3 regions of the Streptomyces sp. NPDC003011 genome follow, and region 1 is predicted to be linked to each of the others. Evidence: riboswitches for the same ligand, from Rfam matches in the RefSeq annotation. Region 1 holds a riboswitch; each other region holds the start of a gene.
The links. Region 1 has a riboswitch for cobalamin ahead of ACWD0J_RS07205 (HoxN/HupN/NixA family nickel/cobalt transporter). Riboswitches for the same ligand answer to the same signal wherever they lie in the genome.
Positions count from the first base shown of each region.

Region 2: linked by a shared signal. The riboswitch ahead of ACWD0J_RS19370 (cobalamin biosynthesis protein) and the one ahead of ACWD0J_RS07205 (HoxN/HupN/NixA family nickel/cobalt transporter) in region 1 are both predicted to bind cobalamin.
Region 3: linked by a shared signal. The riboswitch ahead of ACWD0J_RS12405 (ribonucleoside-diphosphate reductase subunit alpha) and the one ahead of ACWD0J_RS07205 (HoxN/HupN/NixA family nickel/cobalt transporter) in region 1 are both predicted to bind cobalamin.

Region 1 covers NZ_JBSFTY010000009.1:110,136-113,398, forward strand. The annotation lists gene ACWD0J_RS07200 (nucleoside hydrolase) at 1-285, shown strand, start outside; gene ACWD0J_RS07205 (HoxN/HupN/NixA family nickel/cobalt transporter) at 292-1,377, opposite strand; cobalamin riboswitch at 1,406-1,612, opposite strand; gene ACWD0J_RS07210 (ArsR/SmtB family transcription factor) at 1,693-2,049, shown strand; gene ACWD0J_RS07215 (LAETG motif-containing sortase-dependent surface protein) at 2,133-3,080, opposite strand.
Region 2 covers NZ_JBSFTY010000035.1:46,815-50,077, forward strand. The annotation lists gene ACWD0J_RS19365 (cobyric acid synthase) at 1-812, opposite strand, end outside; gene ACWD0J_RS19370 (cobalamin biosynthesis protein) at 809-1,750, opposite strand; cobalamin riboswitch at 1,852-1,991, opposite strand; gene ACWD0J_RS19375 (hypothetical protein) at 2,173-2,394, opposite strand; gene ACWD0J_RS19380 (anion permease) at 2,438-3,263, opposite strand, start outside.
Region 3 covers NZ_JBSFTY010000018.1:78,891-82,153, reverse strand. The annotation lists gene ACWD0J_RS12405 (ribonucleoside-diphosphate reductase subunit alpha) at 1-1,246, opposite strand, end outside; cobalamin riboswitch at 1,368-1,492, opposite strand; gene ACWD0J_RS12400 (GNAT family N-acetyltransferase) at 1,545-2,051, opposite strand; gene mctP (monocarboxylate uptake permease MctP) at 2,127-3,263, opposite strand, start outside.

The DNA.
Region 1 (3,263 bases):
GACCCGGCCACCTCCGGCGACCCGACCCCCACCGGTGGTCTGGGCGACGCGGGCGCGGTCTGCGCGGTCGTCGACCCGGAGGGGATCACCACCGAGCCGCTGCCGGTCGAGGTGAGCCTGGCCCCGGGCCCCGCCCGGGGCCAGACGATCGTCGACCGCCGCCCGCGCCCCGGCGAGTCCGAGATCCACCAGGGCGTCCGCGACAAGCCCCTGGTGGACGTGGCGTTGGGCGTCGACGTGGAGCGGTACGTCAAGCTGTGGCTGACGACCGTCGAGGGGGTCTGACCGGCCTCAGCGCGTCTCCGCGGCCGGCCGCACCGCCCACCGCTGCTCCACTTTGGCGACCTTCCAGTACGACACCGCCGCCGCCCACACCACCACGAACAGGCCGACGATGACGTAGCCCACGTTGTCGAGGTCGATGCCGGCGATCCACGTGGTGAGCGTGTCGCTGAGGGCGAGCTTCTCGTGCAGGACGCCGATGAGCTGGATGGTGCCGATGATGAAGGCCACCGCGATGGACAGGCCGGTGATCGTGAGGTTGTAGAAGACCTTGCGGACGGGGTGGGAGAACGCCCACTGGTAGGCGAAGTTCATGAACGTGCCGTCGAGCGTGTCGAACAGGCTCATGCCGGCCGCGAACAGCAGCGGCAGGCAGAGGATCGCGTACCAGGGCAGTCCGGCCGCCGCGCCCGAGCCCGCCATCACCATCAGGGTGACCTCGGTGGCCGTGTCGAAGCCGAGGCCGAAGAGGAAGCCCAGCGGGAACATCTGGCCGGGGCGGCTGATCGACCTGGTGAGACGGCCCAGGATCCGGTTCATGAACCCCCGCGAGTCCAGGTGCTGTTCCAGCTCCTTCTCGTCGTACGTCCCCGCCCGCATCGCCCGGAACACCCTCAGGATGCCGAGCAGGGCGACCAGGTTGAGGGCGGCGATGAGATAGAGGAACGCCCCGGAGACCGTCGTACCGACCACACCCAGGACCTGGTGGGTGCGCGACTGGTCGTTCAGGAGGGTGCCCGCGAGCGCGGCGCCGCCCGCCACCAGCGCGGCCATCACCACGACGACACTGGAGTGGCCGAGCGCGAACCAGAACCCCACCGACACCGGCCGCTTGCCGTCGGCCATCAGCTTGCGGGTGGTGTTGTCGATCGCGGCGATGTGGTCGGCGTCGAAGGCGTGCCGCATGCCGAGGGTGTACGCGGTGATGCCGAGGCCGATCCCGAAGGCCTTGTCACCCACCTCGTAGTGACCGGGGACGACGACCAGGAGCAGGAGGCCGAAGGCGACGACGTGCAGGGCGGCGATGACGGCCATCAGGCCCACCGTCCGCACGGTGTCCTCGCGCCGCCAGCGGAAGGAAACAGGCTCGGTCATGCGATCACGCTCCAGCACCTCGTGGATCACTTCGTGAGATGCCGTGGCCGGTCTCCTGGCTTACGGGTCGTACGTGCGCGCACCTGCCTTCCCGGCCCCCTCGCGGTGGCCAGTGGCTGTCCCTTCCGGGACGGCGGTACGCGAACTCCCCGATCACAGTGGCGAGGGCCGCTCCGGACTGGCCCCCTGAAGGGGCGTCACCGGCTTCCCGAGCACCACGGCCCGCCCACCGTAGGGCGGCACGCGCTCTCCTGCATAGCTGCGCACCTGCGCAGGTATGGAAGATCACATCAGGGTGCCTGCGAGGATGGCGGTATGCATCTCGTTCCGGCCGACCGAGCGGATCGCCGCACCATCGACGGGCACCGGGTGTGCGACGCGATCGCCGCGATCGGCGAACCCGGCCAGGTGCGCGCCTGGGCCGGCCGCTTCTCGCTGCTCGCCGACCCGAAGCGGCTCGCGCTGCTGCTCGCGCTGCACCGCACGGGACCGTTGGCGGTGTCCGACCTGGCGATCGCCACGGGGATGAACGACCCGGCGGTCTCGCAGGCGCTGCGGCTGCTGCGGGCGGCGGGCGTCGTGGAGGGGGAGAAGGAGGGGCGGATCGTGCGGTACCGGGTGGTGGACGGGGACGTCGCGGCGCTGCTCAGGCACTGCGCCGCAGACGGCTGAGGGCCCCGGGGGTGCGCCTGTGGCTCCCCGGGGCCCGTCCGTCCGCCCGCCCGACGCGGCGCGCCGGGCGCCCGGTTCGTGTCCTACGCGCGCGTGGCCTTGCGGCGCCGCGTCGCCATCACGAGGCCCGCGCCGCCCGCGAGCAGCACCGCCGCGCCGATCGCGATCGGGCCCGTGCTGCTGTCGGCGCCGGTCTCCGCGAGGTCACCGCCGCCGCCGTTCGGCGCGGGTGCCGGGGCGGCGCTGGACTCGGCGGCCGACGGCGCCGGGGAGCCGGTGGACGGCGCCTCGGTGGCCGGCGTCGCGCTCGCCGGCGGCTCCGTGGCCGGCGGGGTCGTCCCCTCGGCCGGCGCCGACGGCTCGGCGGACTCCGGGGCGGAGGGGGTCGGAGCCGGGGTGGCCGGCGGCTCGGACGGGGCCGTCGTGCAGTCCTTCGTGCCGCCGTTCCAGGCGGCGATCAGCTTGTCCTTGATGACCGGGCGGTCCGGGCCCTTGGGCAGGTCGCCGTGGACGAGGCCGTCCTTCGCGTCGAGCTCGCCGTCGAACTTCACCGCGCCCCGGTAGAGGTCGACCTGCGCGAAGCAGCCCGCGTCCGGTATCGCGATGTCCAGGGACTCGGTCTGCCCCGGCTTCACGGTCACCGTGTCGAAGTCGACGAAGACCTGCTCGCCGGAGGTGGCGAAGGTGGCGCCGTGGGCGAGGTAGGAGGCGAGGGAGGCGGTGCAGGTGGCGGCGTCTCCGGCGGTGCGGACCTTGATGTGGACCTTGCCGTCGTCGGTGGGCCTGAGGTTCTGGTCGTCGACCTTGACCGAGTCGAAGAAGCCCGTGCCGTCCAGGGAGAACTGGCACCGGTCGGTCCCGGTCTCCGTACCCGCGCCCGTGCCCGGCCGGTAGGTGCCGCCGGAGTTCCAGCCGTCGCCGCCGGGAGTGCCGTGGGCCCAGGAGGTGGGGGCGGAGACGGCACAGAGGACGAGCGCCGCGGCGCCCGTTCCCAGCAGGCGGCGCGCGGTGACACGTCTGGCTATGGACATGCGGATCCCATCGGGGTGAGTGGTCTGAGAAAAACACTGGGCTCATTGGTCACATGCGCCACAGTGCCCGCACATCCTGGATCCCCCCGCTGAACGCTGTCAACCTGCGCGTATGCAGGGGGAGTTCAAGAAGCCATCACATTTCTGCCACAGGAGGAATGAAGTGCTCCGGACGGCGTTCGA
Region 2 (3,263 bases), on a different contig from region 1:
ATCAGCGGGACCGCGCAGACGGCGACCCGCAGCACGTCCTCGCCGACGGGCGGCGCGACGTTCGACTCCCGGACCGTCCCGCGCAGGGAGACCCGCAGCCCGTCCTCCTCGTCGATCCCGAGCCCGTGCCGGAAGGGCAGGACGCCGTAGGTGTGCCGCCCGGTGAGCCCGTGCAGCATGTCCAGCCCGGGTTCCAGCAGCGAGACGTCCCCGCGGAACTTGTTGACGAGGAACCCGGCGACGAGTTCCTGGTCTTCGGGGGACAGCAGGGCCACGGTGCCGAAGAAGGAGGCGAAGACCCCGCCACGGTCGATGTCGCCCACCACCAGCACCGGCAGCCGCGCGTTGCGCGCGATCCCCATGTTGACGATGTCCGTCCGCCGCAGATTGATCTCGGCGGGACTGCCGGCCCCCTCACAGATCACCGCGTCATACGTGCCCCGCAACGCGGCCAGACACTCCAGCACGGTCCCGAGGAGCCGCTGCTGGCGCCCGCCGTGATAGCCGCGCGCACTCATCTCGCCCACGGGCTTGCCCATGAGCACCACCTGGCTGCTCTGCTCGCCGCCCGGCTTGAGCAGCACGGGATTCATCAGCGCGGTCGGCTCGACCCGGCAGGCCTGCGCCTGCATGGCCTGCGCCCGCCCGATCTCGGCGCCCTCCCGGGTGACGAACGAGTTGAGGGACATGTTCTGCGCCTTGAAGGGCGCGACCTTGACCCCTTGGCGCACCAGCCACCGGCAGATCCCGGCGGTGACGACACTCTTGCCGGCGTCGGAGGTGGTACCGGCGACCAGGAGACCACCGTTCACGAGGCACGCCCCTTCACCACGCGGCGTGCGGCGACCGTGAGCCCGAGCGCGAGCAGGCCCACGCGGCGCGAGAGCCGTACGGCCCGTTCGACGTCCTCGGTCACCACGGCCCGCCCCCGCGCGTTCAGCACCGGCCGGTGCTCGACCCGGCCGCCGTACGACAGCGTCCCGCCCAGCCGCACGCCGAGCGCCCCCGCGAACGAGGCCTCCACGGGCCCGGCGTTGGGGCTCGGATGGTTCGCCGCGTCCGCCCGCCAGGCGCGCACGGCACCGCGCGGATCCGGGCCGGCCAGCGCCGCGAGGACGGCGGTCAGCCGCGCTCCGGGCCACCCGGCGACGTCGTCGAGCCGTGCGCAGGCCCACCCGTACCGCCGGTACCGGGGCGACTTGTGCCCGACCATGGCGTCGAGGGTGTTGACGGCCCGGAACCCGGCCAGCCCCGGCACACCGGCCACGGCCCCCCACACGAGCGCCCCCACCACGGCGTCGGAGGTGTTCTCGGCGACAGACTCCACGACCGCCCGCGCGATCCCGTCGGCGTCCAGGGACTGCGGATCCCGCCCGCACAGGTGCGGCAGCCGGGCCCGCGCGGCCTCGACGTCCCCCGCCTCCAGCGCCCGCCCGATGCTCCGCGCCTCCCTGGCCAGCGACGTCCCCCCGACGACGGCCCAGGTGACGGCGCCGGTCAGCGCGAGGGAAGCGGCGGGGGAGGGACGTACGGCACGGGCGGCGGCGGCCCCGAGCGCGACGGCGCCACCGGCGCACACCACGGCGTGCAGCGCGCCCCACCCCCGGTGGTCCCGCCACAGCACCCGTTCCACGGCGCCCGCGGCCCGCCCGAACACGGCGACCGGATGCCCGCGGTGAGGATCACCGAGGAGCAGGTCACCGAGGAGCCCGGCGGCGGCGCCGTACGCGTAGACGCGATCGGCACGCATGGGGTCAGCCGACCGCTGTCACAGACGGGGAGACGCTACTGAACCTCGAACGGCAGCCGAGCATGGCGATATGTCCTCACTCAGGGTGTCCACGCCCTGGTTCGACGAGACCGGCGACGAGAGTTCCTGGCTCCCGGGGCTTTCTGCCCCGGTGACAGTGGCGGGACCGCGCCGGACTCGCACCGGCTTCCTCTTCTGCCGCCGTACATGGCCCCGGCAGTCCACCACGGGGTTGGAAGAGCCGTCAACTTGCCGTTGACCTGCGCGGGGGGACTGTGGAGAACCCCACATCGCCGACGTGGCCAGGGCATCCGCGGGACCGGCCCGAAGGGCGCCCGCGGGGCCGGGCGGCGGTCCCGGAACGCCGACCGGGCGGGCCCGGAACCGAAGTTCCGGACCCGCCCGGCGGCCAGGTGCCCGTGTCAGGCCACGATCAGGTAGATCCCGTACGCGACCGCCGCGGTGCAGGCCGCGAAGCAGGCGTACGCGCCCGTGACCGCGAGGGCGGCCGAACCGCCCTGCTGCGCGGCCCGTTCCTGTCGCGACAGGCCCATGACGGCGAGGGTGAACAGGCCCACCAGGGCCACGGTGACCACGAGGCTGACACCGAAGACGGAGCCGAGGGCCGCCCAGTCGATCTTCATGCTGCTTCTTCCTTCGTACCGGTTCGTGCCGGGGTGGCGGGGCTCAGACGGTGGTCGTGGCCGGCGGGGCCGCGGGGTCGGCGGCGACCGCGACGGCCGGGGCCGGGATCGTGGCCGTCAGGTCCTCGGTCACCGTGCCCGTCGGCGGCGGGGTCACCGCGGCCATCGCCGCGGTCACCACTCCGGCCGGCTCCTCGGTGTCGCAGACGTTCGTGTGGTCGACGACCTCGCGGCGGGAGACCTTCCAGATCGCGGCGCTGGAGCCGACGAGGAAGACCGCCACGAGCGCCGTGCCCCAGGCGCCGAAGCCGGTCACGTACTCCGCGATCGCGCCGACCAGGGCCGCGGCGGGCAGGGTCAGGCCCCACGCCACGAACATCCGGGTCGCCGTCGACCAGCGGACCACGCCGCCCTTGCGGCCGAGGCCCGCGCCCATCACCGCGCCGGAGACGGAGTGCGTGGTGGAGAGGGAGAAGCCGAGGTGGGAGGAGGCCAGGATGACCGTGGCCGCGCTGGTCTGGGCGGCGAAGCCCTGCTGCGGCTGGAGGTCGGTCAGGCCCTTGCCCATGGTGCGGATGATGCGCCAGCCGCCGAGGTAGGTGCCGAGCGCGATGGCGATGCCCGCGGAGAGGATGACCCAGGTGGGCGGGTCCGAGTCGGGGGCGACGGCGCCGCCGGCGACCAGCGCCAGGGTGATGATGCCCATCGTCTTCTGCGCGTCGTTGGTGCCGTGGGCGAGCGAGACCAGGCCCGCCGAGGCGATCTGGCCCGCCCGGTAGCCCTTCTCCGCCGCCTTGCCGTCGGCCTTCTTGCCGAGCTTGTACGACAGGCGCGTCGCGAGCATCGCGGCCAGGCCCGCCACCAGCGGG
Region 3 (3,263 bases), on a different contig from region 1:
TGGCGGCGTCCTTGAAGGTCATCCAGCCGTTGCCGGTCTGCGCGAGGGTGCGCATCATGCGGCCGTACAGGTCGCGGGCGGGGAGGGTCTTGCGGGCGAGGCCCGCCTCCTCCGCGGCGCGGTAGGCGGCGTCGAACTCCTCGCCCCACAGGTCGACCAGCTCGGGCACGTCGGACGGCGAGAACAGCGACCACGGCGCGTCGGCGTCGACCCGGCGCATGAACTCGTCCGGGACCCAGTGCGCGAGGTTCAGGTTGTGCGTACGGCGGGCGTCCTCGCCGGTGTTGTCGCGCAGCTCCAGGAACTCCTCGATGTCGGCGTGCCAGGTCTCCAGGTAGACCGCCGCGGCGCCCTTGCGCCGGCCGCCCTGGTTCACGGCGGCGACCGAGGCGTCCAGGGTCTTCAGGAACGGGACGATGCCGTTGGAGTGCCCGTTGGTGCCGCGGATCAGCGAACCGCGGGCGCGGACGCGGGAGTAGGCGATGCCGATGCCGCCCGCGTGTTTCGAGAGCCGGGCCACCTGGTGGTAGCGGTCGTAGAGGGAGTCCAGCTCGTCCTTCGGGGAGTCGAGGAGGTAGCAGGACGACATCTGGGGGTGCCGGGTGCCGGAGTTGAAGAGGGTGGGGGAGGAGGGGAGGTAGTCGAGGCGGCTCATGAGGGCGTGGAGCGCGGCGACTTCGTCCAGCGCGCGGGCGGTGTCGTCCTCGGCGAGGCCCGACGCCACCCGGAGCATGAAGTGCTGGGGCGTCTCGATGACCTTGCGGGTGGTCGGGTGCCGGAGGAGATAGCGGCTGTGCAGGGTGCGCAGGCCGAAGTAGCCGAAGCGGTCGTCGGCGTGCGGGTCGATCAGCGCGTCGAGCCGGGCGGCGTGGACCCGTACGAACTCGGCCGTGCGGTCGGCGATGAGCCCTTCCCGGTGCCCCACGGCCACGGAGTCGGTGAAGGCCGTGACGCCCTGCGAGGCCGCCTCGGCGCGGATGCCGATCGTCAGCAGACGGGCGGCCAGCCGCGAGTAGGCGGGGTCCTCGGAGATGAGGCCGGCCGCCGCCTCCGTGGCCAGCTCGCGCAGCTCCGCCTCGTCCGCCCGCGCGGACCGGCCGCGCAGCGCGGCGGCGGCGACCCGTCCGGGGTCGGCGTCGGGGAGGTCGGCGGTCAGCTCGGCCAGGGTCCGCAGTAACGCGGTTCCCGGGCCGTCGGGCGCCACCGGGGTGGTCGCTGAGGCCGGATCGACTGGCGCGATGGTCACGTGGGGCTCTCCCTCGCTCGGCACGGAGGCCTCGCGGTGGGCAGGGGGCGGCACGAGCGCACGCGGCGTCGCGTCACCGGCCCATTCCACGAGGCCCGGACGTCAGGGCACCCGGACCGTACGGCCGGGCGCGCTGTCGGCAGGTCCTCGGACTGGACAAGGCGTGCGTACGCACGCATGTACACCGTTGCGGGACAGTTCCGGATTCACACCGGATTCCCCTGCGGCGACAGCGAGCACGAGCATACATCTTGTGCCGGGCGAGGGAAGAACCCCCATATGTTGTGTCGCGCCGGTCTCAGAGCGTCAACTCGTAGGTGAGGAGGGTGATGTCGGCCAGCTCCGGGACCGGGTTCCAGTCCCGTGCCGGGGTACGGACGAAGCCGAGGCGTTCGTAGACGCGGTGGGCGGCGCGCATGGTGCGCTGGGTCGACAGGACGATGCCCGTGCAGCCGTCCATGGTCCGCGCCCGGTCGACGCAGGCACGGACGAGGGCCTCCCCGGCGCCGCGTCCGCGGGCCGCCCGGTCGACGGCGAGCATCCGTATCTCCGCCTCTCCAACGCGGGCGAGGTCGGCCATGGGGCCGCCGGACGGGACGAAGGTGACGCCGCCGAGGAGGTGCCCGCCCCGGGTGGCCACCAGGACGTCCGCGGCGGCCGCCCGCTTGGCCACGTCCCTCAGCTCACCGAGGTAGGGGTCGGCCTCCCCGAAGTCGAGGAGCCCGTCCTGGAGGTAGGCCCGGGCGGTGAGCTCGCCGAGGGGCTCGTACTCGTGCGGGTCCGCCCGCCGGATCACCATGTCCATGCGGGGCAGTGTGCATCAGGGGAACGGCGACGGGCCGCCGGATTTCTCCGACGGCCCGTCATCACGTACGGCGGCTCAGTGTGCGGCCCCCGCCGTCGCCGGCGGCAGCTCCACCTGGACGCCCGGGTCGCCCGCGTCGGCCGTGTAGTCCGCCGGGGAGGTCTCGTCGATGCCGTCCGGGGCCTTCAGCGCCCTCAGTGCGAAGGTCAGCACCACCGTCACCACCACGTTCAGCACGAACGCCGTCAGGCCGATGTAGCCGATCTCACCGATGCCGGGGATCTCCTTCGACGAGCCGCCGAAGTGCTTCTGCGTCGGCGAGGCCACGCCGTACGCGGCGGCCGTGCCGTAGACCATGCCGACCGCCCAGCCGCCGAGCAGGGCCCAGCGGTGGAACCAGCGGGTGAACAGGCCGCCGACCAGGGCCGGGAAGGTCTGCAGGATCCAGATGCCGCCGAGCAGCTGGAAGTTGATCGCGACCGTCTTGTCCATCGTCAGGACGAAGGCCAGCGCGCCCACCTTCACCAGCAGCGAGACCAGCTTGGAGACCTTGGTCTCCTGCGCCGGCGTGGCGTCCGGCTTGATGAAGTCCTTGTAGATGTTGCGGGTGAACAGGTTCGCCGCCGCGATCGACATGATGGCCGCGGGGACGAGGGCGCCGATACCGATCGCCGCGAACGCCACGCCCGCGAACCAGTCCGGGAACATGTCCTCGAACAGCTGCGGGATCGCCAACTGCCCGTTGGAGACCTTGACCCCGGCCGCGATGGCCATGAAGCCCAGCAGGGCGAGCAGGCCCAGCATCAGCGAGTACAGCGGCAGGATCGTGGTGTTGCGGCGGATCACCTCACGGCTGCGCGAGGACAGCGTCGCCGTGATCGAGTGCGGGTACATGAAGAGCGCCAGCGCGGAGCCCAGCGCCAGCGTGGCGTACGTCCACTGGCCCGCCTCGGCCGGGACCAGCGCACCGCGCGGCGCGCCCGTCGCCGGGTTGGGCTGGCTGAACGCCTCGCCCGCCTTGGCGAAGATGTCGTCGAAGCCGCCCAGCTTGATCGGGATGTAGATGATCGCCACCGCGATGACGAGGTAGATCAGCGTGTCCTTCACGAACGCGATCAGCGCGGGCGCCCGCAGCCCCGACGAGTACGTGTACGCCGCCAGCACGCCGAAGGCGATCAGCAGCGGCAGGTCCTTGACGAACCAGTGGGTGTC